Regions from separate parts of the Vagococcus sp. WN80Y genome, predicted to be linked through region 1. Evidence: riboswitches for the same ligand, from Rfam matches in the RefSeq annotation. Region 1 holds a riboswitch; the other holds the start of a gene.
The links. Region 1 has a riboswitch for cobalamin ahead of AC5KOD_RS09090 (cobyrinic acid a,c-diamide synthase CobB). Riboswitches for the same ligand answer to the same signal wherever they lie in the genome.
Positions count from the first base shown of each region.

Region 2: linked by a shared signal. The riboswitch ahead of AC5KOD_RS07125 (1-propanol dehydrogenase PduQ) and the one ahead of AC5KOD_RS09090 (cobyrinic acid a,c-diamide synthase CobB) in region 1 are both predicted to bind cobalamin.

Region 1 is NZ_JCAQHY010000143.1:18,378-26,044, reverse strand. It holds gene cbiB (adenosylcobinamide-phosphate synthase CbiB) at 1-620, opposite strand, end outside; gene AC5KOD_RS09090 (cobyrinic acid a,c-diamide synthase CobB) at 628-2,007, opposite strand; cobalamin riboswitch at 2,118-2,297, opposite strand; gene AC5KOD_RS09085 (GHMP family kinase ATP-binding protein) at 2,286-3,167, opposite strand; gene cobD (threonine-phosphate decarboxylase CobD) at 3,160-4,242, opposite strand; gene AC5KOD_RS09075 (ECF transporter S component) at 4,261-4,755, opposite strand; gene AC5KOD_RS09070 (GNAT family N-acetyltransferase) at 5,228-6,421, opposite strand; gene AC5KOD_RS09065 (cob(I)yrinic acid a,c-diamide adenosyltransferase) at 6,473-7,036, opposite strand; gene AC5KOD_RS09060 (LysR family transcriptional regulator) at 7,175-7,667, shown strand, end outside.
Region 2 is NZ_JCAQHY010000133.1:26,618-34,284, forward strand. It holds gene AC5KOD_RS07110 (sensor histidine kinase) at 1-423, opposite strand, end outside; gene AC5KOD_RS07115 (ANTAR domain-containing response regulator) at 416-988, opposite strand; gene AC5KOD_RS07120 (BMC domain-containing protein) at 1,034-1,375, opposite strand; gene AC5KOD_RS07125 (1-propanol dehydrogenase PduQ) at 1,432-2,544, opposite strand; adenosylcobalamin (AdoCbl) riboswitch at 2,854-2,998, opposite strand; gene AC5KOD_RS07130 (cob(I)yrinic acid a,c-diamide adenosyltransferase) at 3,124-3,681, opposite strand; gene AC5KOD_RS07135 (EutP/PduV family microcompartment system protein) at 3,683-4,117, opposite strand; gene AC5KOD_RS07140 (BMC domain-containing protein) at 4,142-4,486, opposite strand; gene AC5KOD_RS07145 (oxidoreductase) at 4,547-5,653, opposite strand; gene AC5KOD_RS07150 (4Fe-4S dicluster domain-containing protein) at 6,011-7,363, shown strand; gene AC5KOD_RS07155 (BMC domain-containing protein) at 7,364-7,667, shown strand, end outside.

The DNA of each region.
Region 1 (7,667 bases):
CTAGCAGGGATAAAACTGAATATATCATCTAAAATTGCTGATGTAGCCCCAACCTCCAAATGAGTGCTATTCTTATAGCCGACCATCGAATCAAGGGTATTAACCGCTTTGTACATCATACCCAAAACAGGACCGCCAATTGCTAAGTAAAAAAGCGGCGCAACCACCCCATCATTAGTATTTTCTGCCACTGTCTCAATCGTTGCCTGACATATTTCCGACTCAGTTAAATCTGATGTTTCCCTGCCAACAATCATTCCGACCTGCTTTCTAGCATCACCTAGCGAGCCATTTTTCAAAACCTTCACAATTTTTTCAGCCTCAACCCGTAAACTTTTAATCGCTAAGGTTGTATAGCTTAGATATACTGCGATGATTGAGCCGAACCAAGGATTAATCTGATAAGAAACTACTAGTAAACAGGTCGTCACTACGCCCGTCCCACCAACAATCACAAGCCATAAGAAAAATCCAGCAACGTACTTCATTTTTTTAGTTATCACTCGGTGTTGGATAACTTGATCCAATTTCCCAATACTCGTACCGATTAATTTAATCGGATGAGGCCAAGAGTATGGATCACCTAAAATTAAATCCATCACAAATGCTAAGATGATCACTAAATTATCACTTCTCAAGAGTCTCAGCTGCCTTTCCTAAAAGCCAAGCCAAAATCAACGGATCTTGAAAAAAATGAAGATGAAGGTAGCTAGCAAATGTCTGCTTCTTCAAATAACCACCAGACCAACTCGCCACCTTTTCACCATCTCGGTATTTGCTCATCTTCATAATTGGCTGTTCCTTTGTTTCAAAAATAGAATGATGAAACTCATGACCGTATAAAACCGTGCTTTTGGGGCAAATAGGAGTGTCTACTAGAGCTTCCCCCTGACAATAACCAAATCGTTTTAACCCCTTAGTCATTTTGCTTGTCCCTTGAAAAACCCCGACCATCTCGTATAACTCGCCTTCGCTTTCCAAAAACTCGCCTAAGTACATCAAGCCACCACATTCCGCGTAAATTGGCAGACCCTCTTCATGTTTAGCCAAGATCTCCTGTCTTATTGACTGATTCTCCATTAACTCTTTGCCGTATTCCTCTGGATAACCGCCGCCAAAATAATAAAAATCTGCCTCTGGTAAAACAGTATCTCTAATTGGACTAAACGGTACTAGCGTCACCCCTTTTGCTTCAAACACTTCTAAGTTATCTTGATAATAGAAATTAAACGCTTCATCATAAGCATAAGCTAAGCGAACAGGTTGCTTAACCGGCTCATAAAAAGGAGCGACAATCGCAGCGCATGATTTCTCCTCTTCAGAATTAGTAGAAAGTTTCACTAGGCGATCTAAATCAATTGTTTCATTTACTATAGCAACTAATTCAGCTAATTCTTGACTCAAATCAGTCATCTCTAGTTCAGGTACTAAGCCCAATTGACGTGAAGGAAGATGAAAGCTCAAGTTTTTTGGCAAATACCCCAAGACAGGTACGTTCGTATAGCGCTCAATACTCTTTTTTACTAGTTCAAAATGAGTGTTACTTGCTATTCTGTTTAAAATAACACCAGCAACATTCAACTCAGTGTCAAAATCAGCAAATCCCTTAACCATCGCTGCGGCTGAGGTCGAAGTTGCTTTGCCATCGATTACTAGCACAACAGGCACATCTAACTGCTTGGCAATCGAGCTTGTTGAACAATTATCCTTATCGGTACCCAACCCATCAAACAATCCCATAACGCCTTCTACAACACCAATATCCGCTTTTTCTAATTGCTGATTAAATAACTGCTTCAAAACAGATTCATCTTGAATCAAAAAACTATCTAAATTTCGACTAAGAATCCCAGTCACTCGTGTTTGATATGCTGTATCAACATAATCCGGTCCCACTTTAAAGGGCTGAACCTTTAGCCCCTTAGCTCTAAGCGCCGCCATGATGCCAATTGTGACTGTAGTTTTGCCAACACCACTACCTGTTCCTGCAATTACCACGCGTTTCATCAGTTCACTTCCTCTCACACATAACTTCTCATTCAACTCACAAAAACACCCTAAAAAGAATTAGGGTGTTGGAAATAAGCTTAAGCGACTCACACATCACACCCTTAGATTGTGTTTGTTATCGAGAGGCAGATATCCTGACTCGACTTCATCCGCCATCAACCCTTCCCGTCATCCAACAGTGGTTTGTTGATCTTGTCCGTCTTACAGTAGCTAGGGGCTGTAAAGGCTTCACACCTTTTTCCCTGCTGATCTCGATTGCTCATTTAATCATTTAATTATGTTTCAAATCTCGGTCCACCAAATGTCGTTTTCGTAAGATAATACTTAGGATACGCTTGACTGATTAGGTCGCCCTGTAAATAATTTAACAGCTCTTTTGGAAGCTCACGATCCTGCTCTAATAAAAATCCGACAACTGTTCCACTATGAGCTACCATTAATCCCAGAAACTCATAATGCTCAACTAACGCTAACAGCTCTTGAAAAAAGGGCTTAGCCAACAGTTGCTGATTTAAACAACTACTTGCCGTAGCAACGTGACCAATTTTTTCCAATGATTGCGTCATTATCGCTTCTTTAAACCTTTCAAAAATTGAAAGATACTCAGTCGCTTGTTGTTTAGCTAAAGTAGTGGTTCGCTCTTGATGAAAGCTCTCAGTATTAATTGTAGCTGCTGCTTCAAGTACAAGAACTTGCAATTCCGGCTGCCAGTCTCCTTGATAAATAACGTCACCTGTCGCAGCTGCCATCACTGATAGCTGAGAAAATAACAAACTATCCGTTTTTTCAATTTGACAACAGATTAAAGCCACAGCCTCTTCGCTAATCTCTCTCTCTAACAAACGACTCGTTCCGTAAATGGTTGCCACAATATCTGCTGTACTACTCGACATGCCTTTACTAATCGGCAATCTCTGTTCTACGGTCACATGAACAGGTGGTCTCTCTGAAGTCGATAAAACAAAATAATCACAGGTTAGCTCAAAGGCTTGCCTAATTTTACTGCAACTTGGAAATCGATTTACTGAACTTAATTCAATCGTGACCGTGTTAAATAGGCTGAGAGGAAGAGTCACCAAATATTCTGTCTCGCCAATAAACCCTTGAAACAATTCACCACAAGATCCCGGACAGCTTACTTGAACACGCCTAAGCATCAGTCAGAACCACCTTGATCGCTTTTATCAGCCGTTGATTTTCTTCAACGCCTCTAACTGCTATACGAAAATAATGATCCGTGAGTCCACGATAATTAGCACAAGACCGAATTAAAATACCCTCTTTTAGTAATTGTTCACGCAGTTTACTAACTCCCTTAACTTTGAATAATAAATAATTGCTACTGGAAGGAAATACACTTAACTGCTCGTATTCTGCTAATGCTTGCTGCAAATAGACACGCTGAGTTCTAATCAAGTGATGCGTCTCTTGTTCATAGACGCGATCGTCAAAAATAGTTTGTCCAACTGCAGCTGCTAACGTATTAATACTCCAAGGAATTTGCTGACGTTTCATCTCTCTAAGTGTCTCTTGATTCCCCGTCACTATATAACCTAATCGAAGACCAGGAATCGCATAAAACTTAGTCAACGACCGCAATACATATAACCTTTGACTTAACTCACATTCAGGAATTAATGAAAGCTGATCCCCATTTGGAATAAAGTCCATAAAGGCTTCATCCACAATTAAATCAATGCCATGACTCTCACAATAATCCAAAACGCCTTTCAATACTTCTCGCGAAATAAGTTGGCCTGTTGGATTATTTGGATTGCAGAGGCAGACGCAATCAATCGTCGGCTGTTGATTTAAACAAGCTAAGATTGATGAAAGTGTCACTTGAAATTGCTCTTCTTCTTTTAGCACTAAATACTCAAACGCGCTACCCATTATCGAAAAGGCCTGTTCGTATTCTGAAAATGTTGGCGCTAAAAGTAACACTTTTTTTGCCTTCAAGCTCGCTGATAACAAATAAATTATTTCTGCTTCGCCATTGCCTGGCAATATATAATGACTTGCAAGCTGATGTCGTCTAGCTATCGCATCTCGCAAATCAACATATTCACTATCTGGATAATGGCATAACTCAGCCATCCCCTTTTGAATCGTTTCAAGCACCTTACTCGACAGCCCCAGAGGATTGATATTTGCACTAAAATCAAGAAGTGTCTGACTGCCAATTCCATATTCTCGTTCTATGGCCTGACGATTTCCACCATGTTTATTCATCGTTCCATCCCCCAAAAACTAGACTGCCTTTCTTTTAAACTCTTTGATTCGACTGGGTAGCACCAGGTAAACCATTTCTGTAATTCCTAAATTTACCAACGTTGCTAGCGTTAGTGGAATAAATAAGACGAAAACGACTTCCTTTAAAACTGGGGATAAAAGGATCAAATCCAGTGGCACATTAATAACATAAGCCACAACCCAGCTGATCACCTTATTCTGAATCGTTCCTGGTTTGACATGCTCTCTAATCCAGCCAAAAGCAAACATGCACAGCCCCATCAAAGCAGCTATTACTAAATGAAGCGGTAAAGATTGCGGAAAACCAGACAGTAGTGCTGACATAAGATGACCCGCAACACCAAGGAAAGCGCCATAAATTGGGCCTAGCATAATAGCCCCGAGAAAGGCTGGAAACGAATCTAGGGCGATAGACCCTAAAATTTTAAAATTTGCTCCAATCACACACATTGCTAACAACAAGCTTACCCACGTTATTTTTTTCACATTCATCCTACATCCTCCTCTTTCTCACTCATTTAGTTCCTGTATAGACACTCACTTTTGGACACAACAAATAAGACACTCTGCTCCACAGAATGCCTTGTAATTTAGTAAATAATCGCCATTGATTCTCACGAATTACAAGACAAAATCCCCAATAGAATTGTCTATAAAAATGGTCTAAACAAGTGCTCTGACTCGGTTTCTTCTTACTTCCTTGTCTTCCGGATTGCCGGCAAAGTCAAGTTTTCATCCACCACACAGTAGAAAGGGTCTGTTGAGGCCTTGCACCTCATTTCCTTGTTTAGGACATCTAAACTAATAACCAAAGTATACAGAAACCGCTTCCGATTAGCAAGCTCATATTTTGACTTTCTTTTATATTTTAACACTATTTTGGCTTTTTTATTTTATTAGTTTACCTCTTAGCCTGATGCGACATGCCATTGATACTTTTTATCACAATCTCTTAATAATTCAATTAAAAGTGATCGTAAGCATACGGCTTTTCTTTAGGAATAAGTCGATCAAATTGAGTAAGCCTCTCATGTCGAGCATCAACCATTCCATTGATTAACAATGTTTCTAACGACATTACATTGAAGAATAATTGTGTAAAGGCTTCGATTGTTCCGCAAATATCGACCTTCTCTTCAGGAGCTCCGGGAGTCAATTTCCCTTTACCAGCAACAACCTCTAGAACCCACGTCCCTCGATTCCACTGGCAATCATGATCCTCCACCTCAATAACAAAACGCTGAGATTCCTCATTAACAAATGGAAACTTTTCTATAAACGCCTCTAATAATACAATCCGAATCATCAAAGTTGGAGTCGTTTCAATTTTTAACATCGCTGGCTCATCCATTTGTAAATACCATTTATCATAAGGTGATGTTTTAATCTTAAAAGTCGAAAAAGTTCCTGCATGATTTTTTAGATACGTCAATATTTTTCTTAAACCAAATCCATTTTTGTAGCCCCACTCGCGAACTGAAAAAGTTTCAGTTTCTCCATCAAGTTCATACATCAAATAACCAACTGCTTGATTGAACTCATCATAAGCTATCACATAATGTCTAGTTGGATAATAAGCAAAAATAAAGTCCCACCAATAATCAGGTCGAATAAATGCACCGTGTTTAACTTCATTTGTCTCTGCATAGATTGCCTTTAATTTAGCTTGATCCTTATGATTTTTTCGATCAATTTCGAAAAAAGAACCCGCTTTCTCTGAAGGCACCTTTGCTAACTCATAGGATGAAGCAGTGACAAATTGATCCTCAATTCCCGAAGCATAGCCATAATTTCGGTAAAAACGATGAGAAAAAGGCGCCAAATATGATAGAATAGTGCCATTTTTGTAATAATCAGCAAAAAGCTCCTTATAAATTTGTCTTATGATCCCCTTGCCTCTTTCTGTAGGAATCGTTAAGACATCTGCCACGCCTCCCATCGACATTTTCACGCCATAAATACTCGCATCATAAGGAAGATTGATTACCTGATTAGTCAATTTACCTTCCTGATATACGGCATAATTGTCAGTATGTTGACATTTGTTATAATAAGCCTGTTGATCTTCCTCAGTTCCCATAATACCTGCTCGAAAAGCGTACATATTAGCCAAATAACTTTCTTCAAATTGTTGCTGAGTAGTCAGTCTTTCTATCATGTCTTACACCGTCCTTAATCATCTGCTTATATTTAAAACTCTACTTACATGCTAATTACGAAAAACCTTGCCGCTTCTTTGATAAAAAATATCACTTTCACCTAGCTTATAGTTAACAAATCTTGCTGTGATAAAAAAATAATCTGAAAGTCGATTTAAAAATTTAACCGCTTGGTCATTTAAGTTTTCGTCCTTTAGAATACTAATTGTTCGTCGCTCTGCTCTTCGAGTAATCGTGCGACACACATGCAGTTGAGAACTAATTATGTCCCCGCCAGGTAAAATAAATTCTTCAATCGGTGGAACTTCTGCAGAATAGCTATCTATTCGCTCCTCTAGCCATGTCACTGAAGCAGATTGAAGCCGGAATTCTTTCGTTGGTTCTGGTACCGCCAAATCGCTCCCTGCATCAAATAGAAATTGTTGGATTTGTAAAAGCTCCTCTCTAAAAACCTTCAGCTCAGTCGTCTTTAATAAACTTACAACAACGCCAACCGCTGAATTCAACTCGTCCACTGTTCCATATGCTTCAACTCTAACAGAATCTTTCAGTACACGCTGGCCACCAATCAATGATGTTTTTCCTTTGTCGCCGCCTTTTGTGTAAAGTTTCATGTCATATCACCTACCTATTTTTTTATTGAGAAAAAATTAAAGGGCAACTTAATTTTATTTTTGGTATCCCTTTCTTTTTATTAGTTTCCATGATATATTTCATTGTGTACTAAGTTTTATTATAAAAGGAGACTAATCATGGAAATCCGAACATTAGAAACATTTCAAGTCGTCTCACAAGAGCTTAATTTAACTCGTGCTGCTAACAAATTGAATTACTCACAGCCAACCGTTACTAAGCATATTCAAAGCTTAGAAAACGAGATTGGGACAGATTTACTAATTAAAAAGGACGGTAGTTACACTTTAACATTTGCTGGAGAGCAACTTTTAGCCTACACTACAAATATTTTACGCGAGCTAAATTTAATTAAAACAATCCGCCCAGATCATGGTGAAAAATTCACCATGCAACTTCAGGGACATGATTATTATCTGTTCAAGTACTTTATCCCTACTATGAATACTATGCTCGAAAAATTCCCAACACTGTCGTTTCAAGTGGATGGTAGTAGCAATGAGCAAGTTATCCAACGACTGGTCCGTAATGAAATAGACTTAGGAATTGTTTCTGGTAACATCACTTCTTCCGAACTACTTTACGAAAAAATCGGAGCCGAATCTACCGCTC
Region 2 (7,667 bases), on a different contig from region 1:
ATAGTAACTCTCTTCCATTCGATCATTGACAGGCGCTTCGATAATCAACACACCAATGTTTCGTTGATTATTACGAATGGGAAAGACTTTTTGACGTATTAAACGATTTTCCTGTGTTTTTGCCAAAAGCCCTTCAGTATTTAAGGACGTTTCAAAGGTACGATAAACCCCTGGCTCATTTAGACGTTTCGCTACTTTACCGACAACTGTTTCTTGATAGATAGATTCTTTTAGCGCTGGACGACGATGATAAACAACTATTGCTTCATCTGTCACATCCGATAAAATATCAATAAAGACATCTTCATTTTGATAACGAATACTCTTTTCAATACTTTTCGCTTCTTTAATGATTTCTTCAATATCAGTGGCTGTAAACTCTGAGTACTTATGGCACAATCGTCTGATATCATCCTCAACCATTTGCAATCACAATCATTTCGGCAACATCAATCATTGGGCACCTTTTGTCCATACTTAACTTCCGAATTTGCTGATATGCTGTTTCCTCATTGATCGTGTGATTGAACATTAAGATTCCTTTTGCCTTTTCAATCATTTTTCGATGCTCTAATTTTTCTGACAAGTTACTGACATCTCGCTCTAACTTGCTGACTTCATTTCCTTTAGCTATTGCCATCTCAACCATAGGTATGAAAGACTTCTCATCCAAGGGTTTTACTAAATAGCCTACTGCACCAAACGCCATAGCCTTTTGACGATTAACCTCATCACTATAAGCCGTTAACATTAAAATTGACTTAACTAATTTTTCACTCATAATTTTCTTCCCGGCATTTAAACCGTCAAGCAATGGCATCTGCACATCCATTATGACTAAATCTGGACGTTCGCGCTTGCACATCTCAATTGCCTCAAAGCCGTCTGCTGCTTCGCCAACTACATCGTAATTGGCCAATTCTAACATGTCTCTCAGGTCTACTCTCGTTAGAGGTTCATCATCAACTATGATAATTCTTCCATTCACGATACCCACTCCCTGCCATTAAAAATTTCACTATAATAAAAACACCTATGTTTTAGTGACCACCGTACTAGAAAATCCCAAAATAGCCTTCAGCCCTTCTACAACAGCATTCAGAGCTGATTCAATAGAAGATAGGTCGCCCGTAATAACCACCGAACCACTAAAGCGATCAACAAACCCGATCTCAATATCTCCAGCTTTAGCAGCAATATCAACTGCGATAATAGACGCTTCGCTTGGAGTAATCGTTAAAATTCCAATAGCTCCACTGGTCGCCAGAATGCCCAACTTTTCATAGCTATCGGTCGTTGGATTTGCGATAATATGAGCCATCGTTACTTGTTTTCCCGGCACATACTCTTGAATTAAACGTTGTTTATCACTCATCTAAACGCCTTCTTTCCACTATCTGCTTGAATTATAAGCCAGTTTCCTCATAACTGTCAAAACAAACTTAAAATAATTTGCTTAACTTGTTCCTTTGTTGGTTGAACAGGATTGGTACGAGTCGTTGGATCTAACAATGCCTCTTGTTCAACTTGGTGCAACTCTGATTGATATGTTTCCCGGATAAAGCCGGCCTCTAAAAATGAAGCGGGCATTTCTAATTTTTGTCTTAAATCAATCACTTCATTAACAAGATGACGAACTCCCACTTTTCCATGAGAGTTAGCTAAGCCTTGTTTACGAGCCAATTGAGCATACTTATCAAGTGCGCGTTGACTCTCATTCGCATTGAATTGAATAATACTAGGTAGCAATACACCATTAATTCTACCATGAGGCATATGTAATTTACCTCCGAGCGTGTGTGCAATACCGTGGCATAATCCTAACGATGCCTGATTGAATGCCATACCAGCAATACAAGAAGCATAATGAACTTTCTCCCGTGCCTCCATATCTTCACCGTTTCTATAAGCTCGTTCTAAATACTTAAAAATCAACTCAGCAGCTTTTTCAGCCAATGCATCAGAAAAGTCGTTGGCACCTGTTGAAACATAAGCCTCAAGTGCATGAGTTAACACATCCATTCCTGTATCAGCAGTGATTTTGGGTGGGACCGTTTTTACTAAACGAGCATCTAAAATTGCTTTATCAGGCTGCAATAGCTCATCCACCAGCGGATATTTTAACCCAACACTCGGATTAGTAATAACTGCAAAATTCGTGACCTCAGAACCAGTCCCACTAGTCGTCGGAATGACAATCATCGCTAATTCAGAGATGATTTCAAGCTTAATTCCAAAAAACTTAATAGCTTTGGCTGCATCAATTGCTGACCCACCTCCAAAAGCGATCATGAGAGTTGGCTTAAAGCTGGCTAATGTTGCCACCCCACTCACTACGTTATCTATCGTCGGATCTGGCACAATATCAGTGAACACATCATAGATATTGGACTCGTTTATATGATTGGTCACAAAATCAATCAAGTGAGAGTCAACCATAAATTTATCTGTCACTATGCAAATTCGCTCATTCGAATACTCTCCCAAACAAACCAAAGCATCATTACCAATAAAAATATGCGTATTAAAATTTAATTGCTCCATCTTTCCACCTCCGAAAAAATACAAAAAGCTACCTAAAAAAGACCAGTTTCGACCTTTTAGGTAGCGTCATTGCCAACTAAAACTTAAAAATTCAAAATAAAAAAGGCAGTAGGAGCACGTCATTGTGCCAAGACTTACTTCTTAGTAAGTCATTTCCTTTTGCCTAATGTTTTATCACACGTCTATGTGCTGAGAGCTTGTTGCATCTCTTAGTAACGCACTCATAATAAATTGATTCGTTCAATTTAACTTGTCAGTCGGCACACTTGAATAAAACAATAGGCAATTCTTTAGTTAGCTCAAAAGCCAACCATACCTTCTGTTTTACCACGAAACAGTAAGTACCTGGTTAAGAATAGAAAGACCTGACTTAAAGCCGAAGCTCATTACAGTGGCGGGACCGTGTTGGATTTACACCAAACTTCCATCTATTTAAAACCTTAGACAATCTTTATCACACATTCATATTAGCATAACAAAAAAAAGAATACAACAGCTAACGAATTATTTTCCCAAAAAATAATTACCGCTTTCAACCATTGATTTAGAACACTTTCTATATATTCTTTTTAGAGCTCATTAATTATAAAACACTTGACTGTTACGGCGATAATTAATATCAGGTCGTCCTTCACGGAAGTTAACAAGACGTGCAGCAGCAAAAAAATAATCCGACAACCTGTTTAAAAATATTAGCACATCTGTATTTATTTCCTCTTCAAGACTTGTCGCAACCACATACCGCTCTGCACGGCGAGCAATCGTTCGAGCAACATGTAACTGGCTTGCGATCGGATCACCTCCAGGTAAAATAAATTCCTTAATTTCTGGCGGTGAGACTGCATACTTATCAATACAGCTTTCTAGCCATTTGGTTGGTACCTCATCCGTTCGATAGCCTTTTGAACTGTTTGGTGTTGCCATATCTGTCCCGCAATCAAACAAAATTTGTTGAATCTCAATTAAATCTTTCTTTATATCAGGACTACTCTTCATCTGACTAATAATCACACCAATATAAGAATTTAATTCATCTGTTGTCCCATATGCTACCACTCGATTGGCACATTTTTTTACTTTTTCACCACCAATAATACTTGTGTCACCTTTATCACCAGTCTTTGTATAGATTTTCATCTTAACCCTCCTTTAAAAATGATAACAAGTCCTCTACTCCTTGATTGGTCAACGCTGATAATTGAAAAACCGTCTGGACTCCCGCAGCTAGCAAACTGGCTTCCGTCATTTGTATCTCCTTTTCGGTAGTAGCTAGATCAATTTTAGTTACAATCCCAATACTTGGTTTAGAAAACATGGTCGCAAATCCTGGCGGAAAGGTATTAAAATTTTCATTAACACTTTGAAGTAACCCGATGACATCTGCTTGTGCTGAGGTTACTTGAAGCGCACTGTAATATTGGCGTCTTTGAGTAAACTCACCTGGCGTGTCAATGATATCAAGCCCATGCTCAATCGCTTGTGTCTTTTGATAGACTATTTCAGAGCCCTGTAATCGCTGTGTCAGGCTTGTTTTTCCCGTTCCAACAGCTCCAACTAACATAATCTTCTTCATAACAACACCTCTCGCCTCTTTTTATTATGACCGTGTTATAGTTGCTCCTTTAATATGTAACAATGAATCCAGCGTCATTATCACAGCCTGTAATCCAGCTTCAACGGCTGTCACATCTCCAGCCATTACAACTGCACCACTGAACCGATCCATAAAAGCAATTTTAACATTAGCTGCTTTTGTTGCAACATCGGAAGCCACAATTGCCGCTTCACTTGGTGTAATTGTTAAAATACCTAGGGCCTGATGTTGAAACTCCAAAATCCCTATTTTTTCGTAAACTTTTTGATCTGGACTTGCAATGATATGAGCAATTGTTACTTGTCTTCCAGGAACTGATTCTTGAATCACACGTTGTTTCTCTTCCAAAGATCCTCACCTCACTCTTTCTTTAAAACTTACTTCTACCCAAGTCTCTTTCACGATTAATTAGCGATAAAGATACCAATCAGCTGATTCTTGAACGCTTTTCCATAATCGACGTGGAATGACTAATCGTTGTCTCTCCTTGCCAGTCAATTCAGTTTCCACTAATTCAATTGGCGTTCCTTTTAACACTAGTTTAGCCCACTCAGGCTGCAAAACAAATGGACGACAGGCAGAAACCAGTTGACACCGATCCAAAGCCATATCAACCTCTGCTGATTGCAATAAATTTCCGCAACCAATAATCGGAACATTCGGAGACATCACTTTTAACATCTCTAATAAATCAACTAACTGTGACTCAATCATCACTTTTTGTAAAATATTCTGACTCGTCACATGGAGGTAATCTAATGGATAGTCATTTAAAGCTTGAATAATCAATAAACTATCATAAAAACTCTCTTGACGCTTGGCTCTATCGGTCACCATAGTATCTTCAAGTGACAATCTAAGCCCCAAAGCAAATGGTTGCTTTGCATAACTCGCAACCACCCTTTTTCCTCTTTCAATAATTTTGCACAAAAATCGGAGACGATTGCTCAAACTGCCACCCCAACGATCCTTACGTTGATTCCAACTAGGCATTAAAAATTGTTGAGGTAAATATGAATTTGAAGCATGAATTTCAACTCCATCAAAACCAGCTTTAATAGCTCGAATAATAGCTTGCTCATAATCCTGAATGATGGTCTCAATTCCTTCCTCATTCAACTCATCATAACAAACTGGACCCAAGTTATCAGACTCTTTGCTGACACAAACGTATCGAGGTTGCTTGACAAAGTATGTCATACCACCTCCATGATACAGCTGTAAGAAGGCTTTAGTTCCAGACTGTTGTACCGCTTTAGCTACTTGCTTTAAGCTAGAAAGTTGGTAATCATGACTGACTCCTAAGCCATATTCATAAGCTTTTCCAGTTGAACTTACATAAGCTGACGCAACCACTATCGCTGCTACATCACCAGTTCGCTTGGCAAAAAAAGCTAATTCATTTGTTGATACGAGGCCATTTAAAGTGCTATCCAGTGTTGAAATTGGCGCAAAGAATAATCGATTTTTTAACTTTACTCCCGATGATAGTATCAACGGTTCGTCAACTCTCATTTAGTTCACCTCACTTATCCAATTAACTGCTAGAAAAAAAACGACGCAAAAAAGAAGGAACTCTTTTGCATCGTTGCATTCTGTATTATCTTACACCCTTGTAAGCGTCATCTCAACAATTATCATAGCAAATGTTCGAAGATCAGTCAAAGATAAAATATTTTTCACAAACAATAACACCAATTATTTGTTATAAAAAACCGCTAATTGGTTGATTATTTCTTACATTCTTTAACTATTTTGGCTTCTTAAAAATTAAATCACCAGTTAATTAGTATTGATTTAGTTAATGTCAGGGCTTACAATGAAACTGACAATGGCGTCTACACTAAAAATAGAAAAGATGTAGGTGATAAAATGTTATTAGAAAAAATCCATAATTCAGGAATTGTCGGAGCAGGTGGTGCTGGTTTTCCGACAGCCAAAAAACTTAATGCTAAAGCAGAATACTTAATTATTAATGCTGCAGAATGTGAACCCTTACTTAAAACGGATCATTATGTCATGAAACATTTTGCAGAAAAATGTATTCAAGCAATTACAGAAGTTGGTAAAAGCGTCGAAGCAGAAAAGATTGTGATTGTTACAAAAGAGCATTACAAAGAAGAAATCGCCTCTTTAACACAAGCAATTGAATCATTTGATGCCCCAATAACTATACACACTATGGGAAATTTTTATCCAGCTGGAGATGAACAAATCATGGTGTTTGAAGTCACTGGCAGGACTGTTCCCCCTGGTGGCATACCCTTGCAAGTTGGTTGCGTCGTCTCAAATATCACAACCATGCTTAACGTTTACCATGCATTCGTTAATGAGCAACCTTTAACCGAAAAATTGTTAACCATAACTGGTGCAGTTAATCATCCAACAATGTTGTCAGTTCCCATTGGTACGCCTTTTTCAAAGTGTCTAGAGCTAGCTGGTGGCACCCCACTAACACAATTCATCTTTTTAAACGGTGGACCGATGATGGGTAAGATCGGCAATCATACAAACTTCGATGATCAAGTTGTAACTAAAACTACCTCTGGCATTATTATTCTTGAAGAGCGAGAGTACTTGTATAAACTACACGAAAGACAGATGATTCAAATTATTAATCAGGCAAAGTCCTCCTGTATTCAATGTACCCTTTGTACGGATCTCTGTCCGAGGTATCAAATTGGGCACCCACTTCACCCGCACCAGGTAATGAGACACCTTTCGATGACTGAAGTTCCTGCTGATATAGACGATGACCCTGTTTGGAAGCAAGCCGTACTTTGTTGTGAATGCGGAATTTGTGAAGTAATTGCCTGCCCGATGTCTTTATCACCTCGTCAAGTTAACATTTATGTTAAACAGCGCTTAGCAGAAAAAGGCATTCGTTATGCGTATGATGGACAAGAATTAACACCACAACCAATGCGTGATTATCAAAAGACACCACCGAAAAACATTTTATTAAAAATGGGACTTGAAAAATATGCTGATAATGATTTAACTCATTTAATCTCTTATGAAGCCGATGAGGTCTTTATTCCAACAAAAATGCATATCGGAGCACCTTGTCAACCAGTCGTTGAAAAAGGACAACATGTCAAAAAAGGACAGCTAATTGCAACTTTAGATAATGACGCTCTTGGTGCCCCTATTCATGCAAGTATTAGCGGAGAAGTCATCGCTATCGGTGATCAGCTCATCCATATTCGAAAGGTCGTGGCATAAATGATGGAAATTGATACACTTGGTTTTTTAGAGCTTAATAGTATCGCCAAAGGGATTGAGGCAGTGGACTTTATGCTAAAAGCAGCTGATTGTGAATTAATCTCAGCAAAGGCTAGTTGTCCAGGTAAATATTATATTCTAATTTCTGGTAAAGTAGATTCAATTGATCGTTCAATCAGTGAAGGCGCTAGGATTGGTGGTATGCACGTTGTTGGTAAACTTGTAATCCCTAGAATCAACCCACAAGTTATTCGTGCAATTAATATGACACATGTTCCAGAAAATGCTCAAGCAGTGGGCGCCA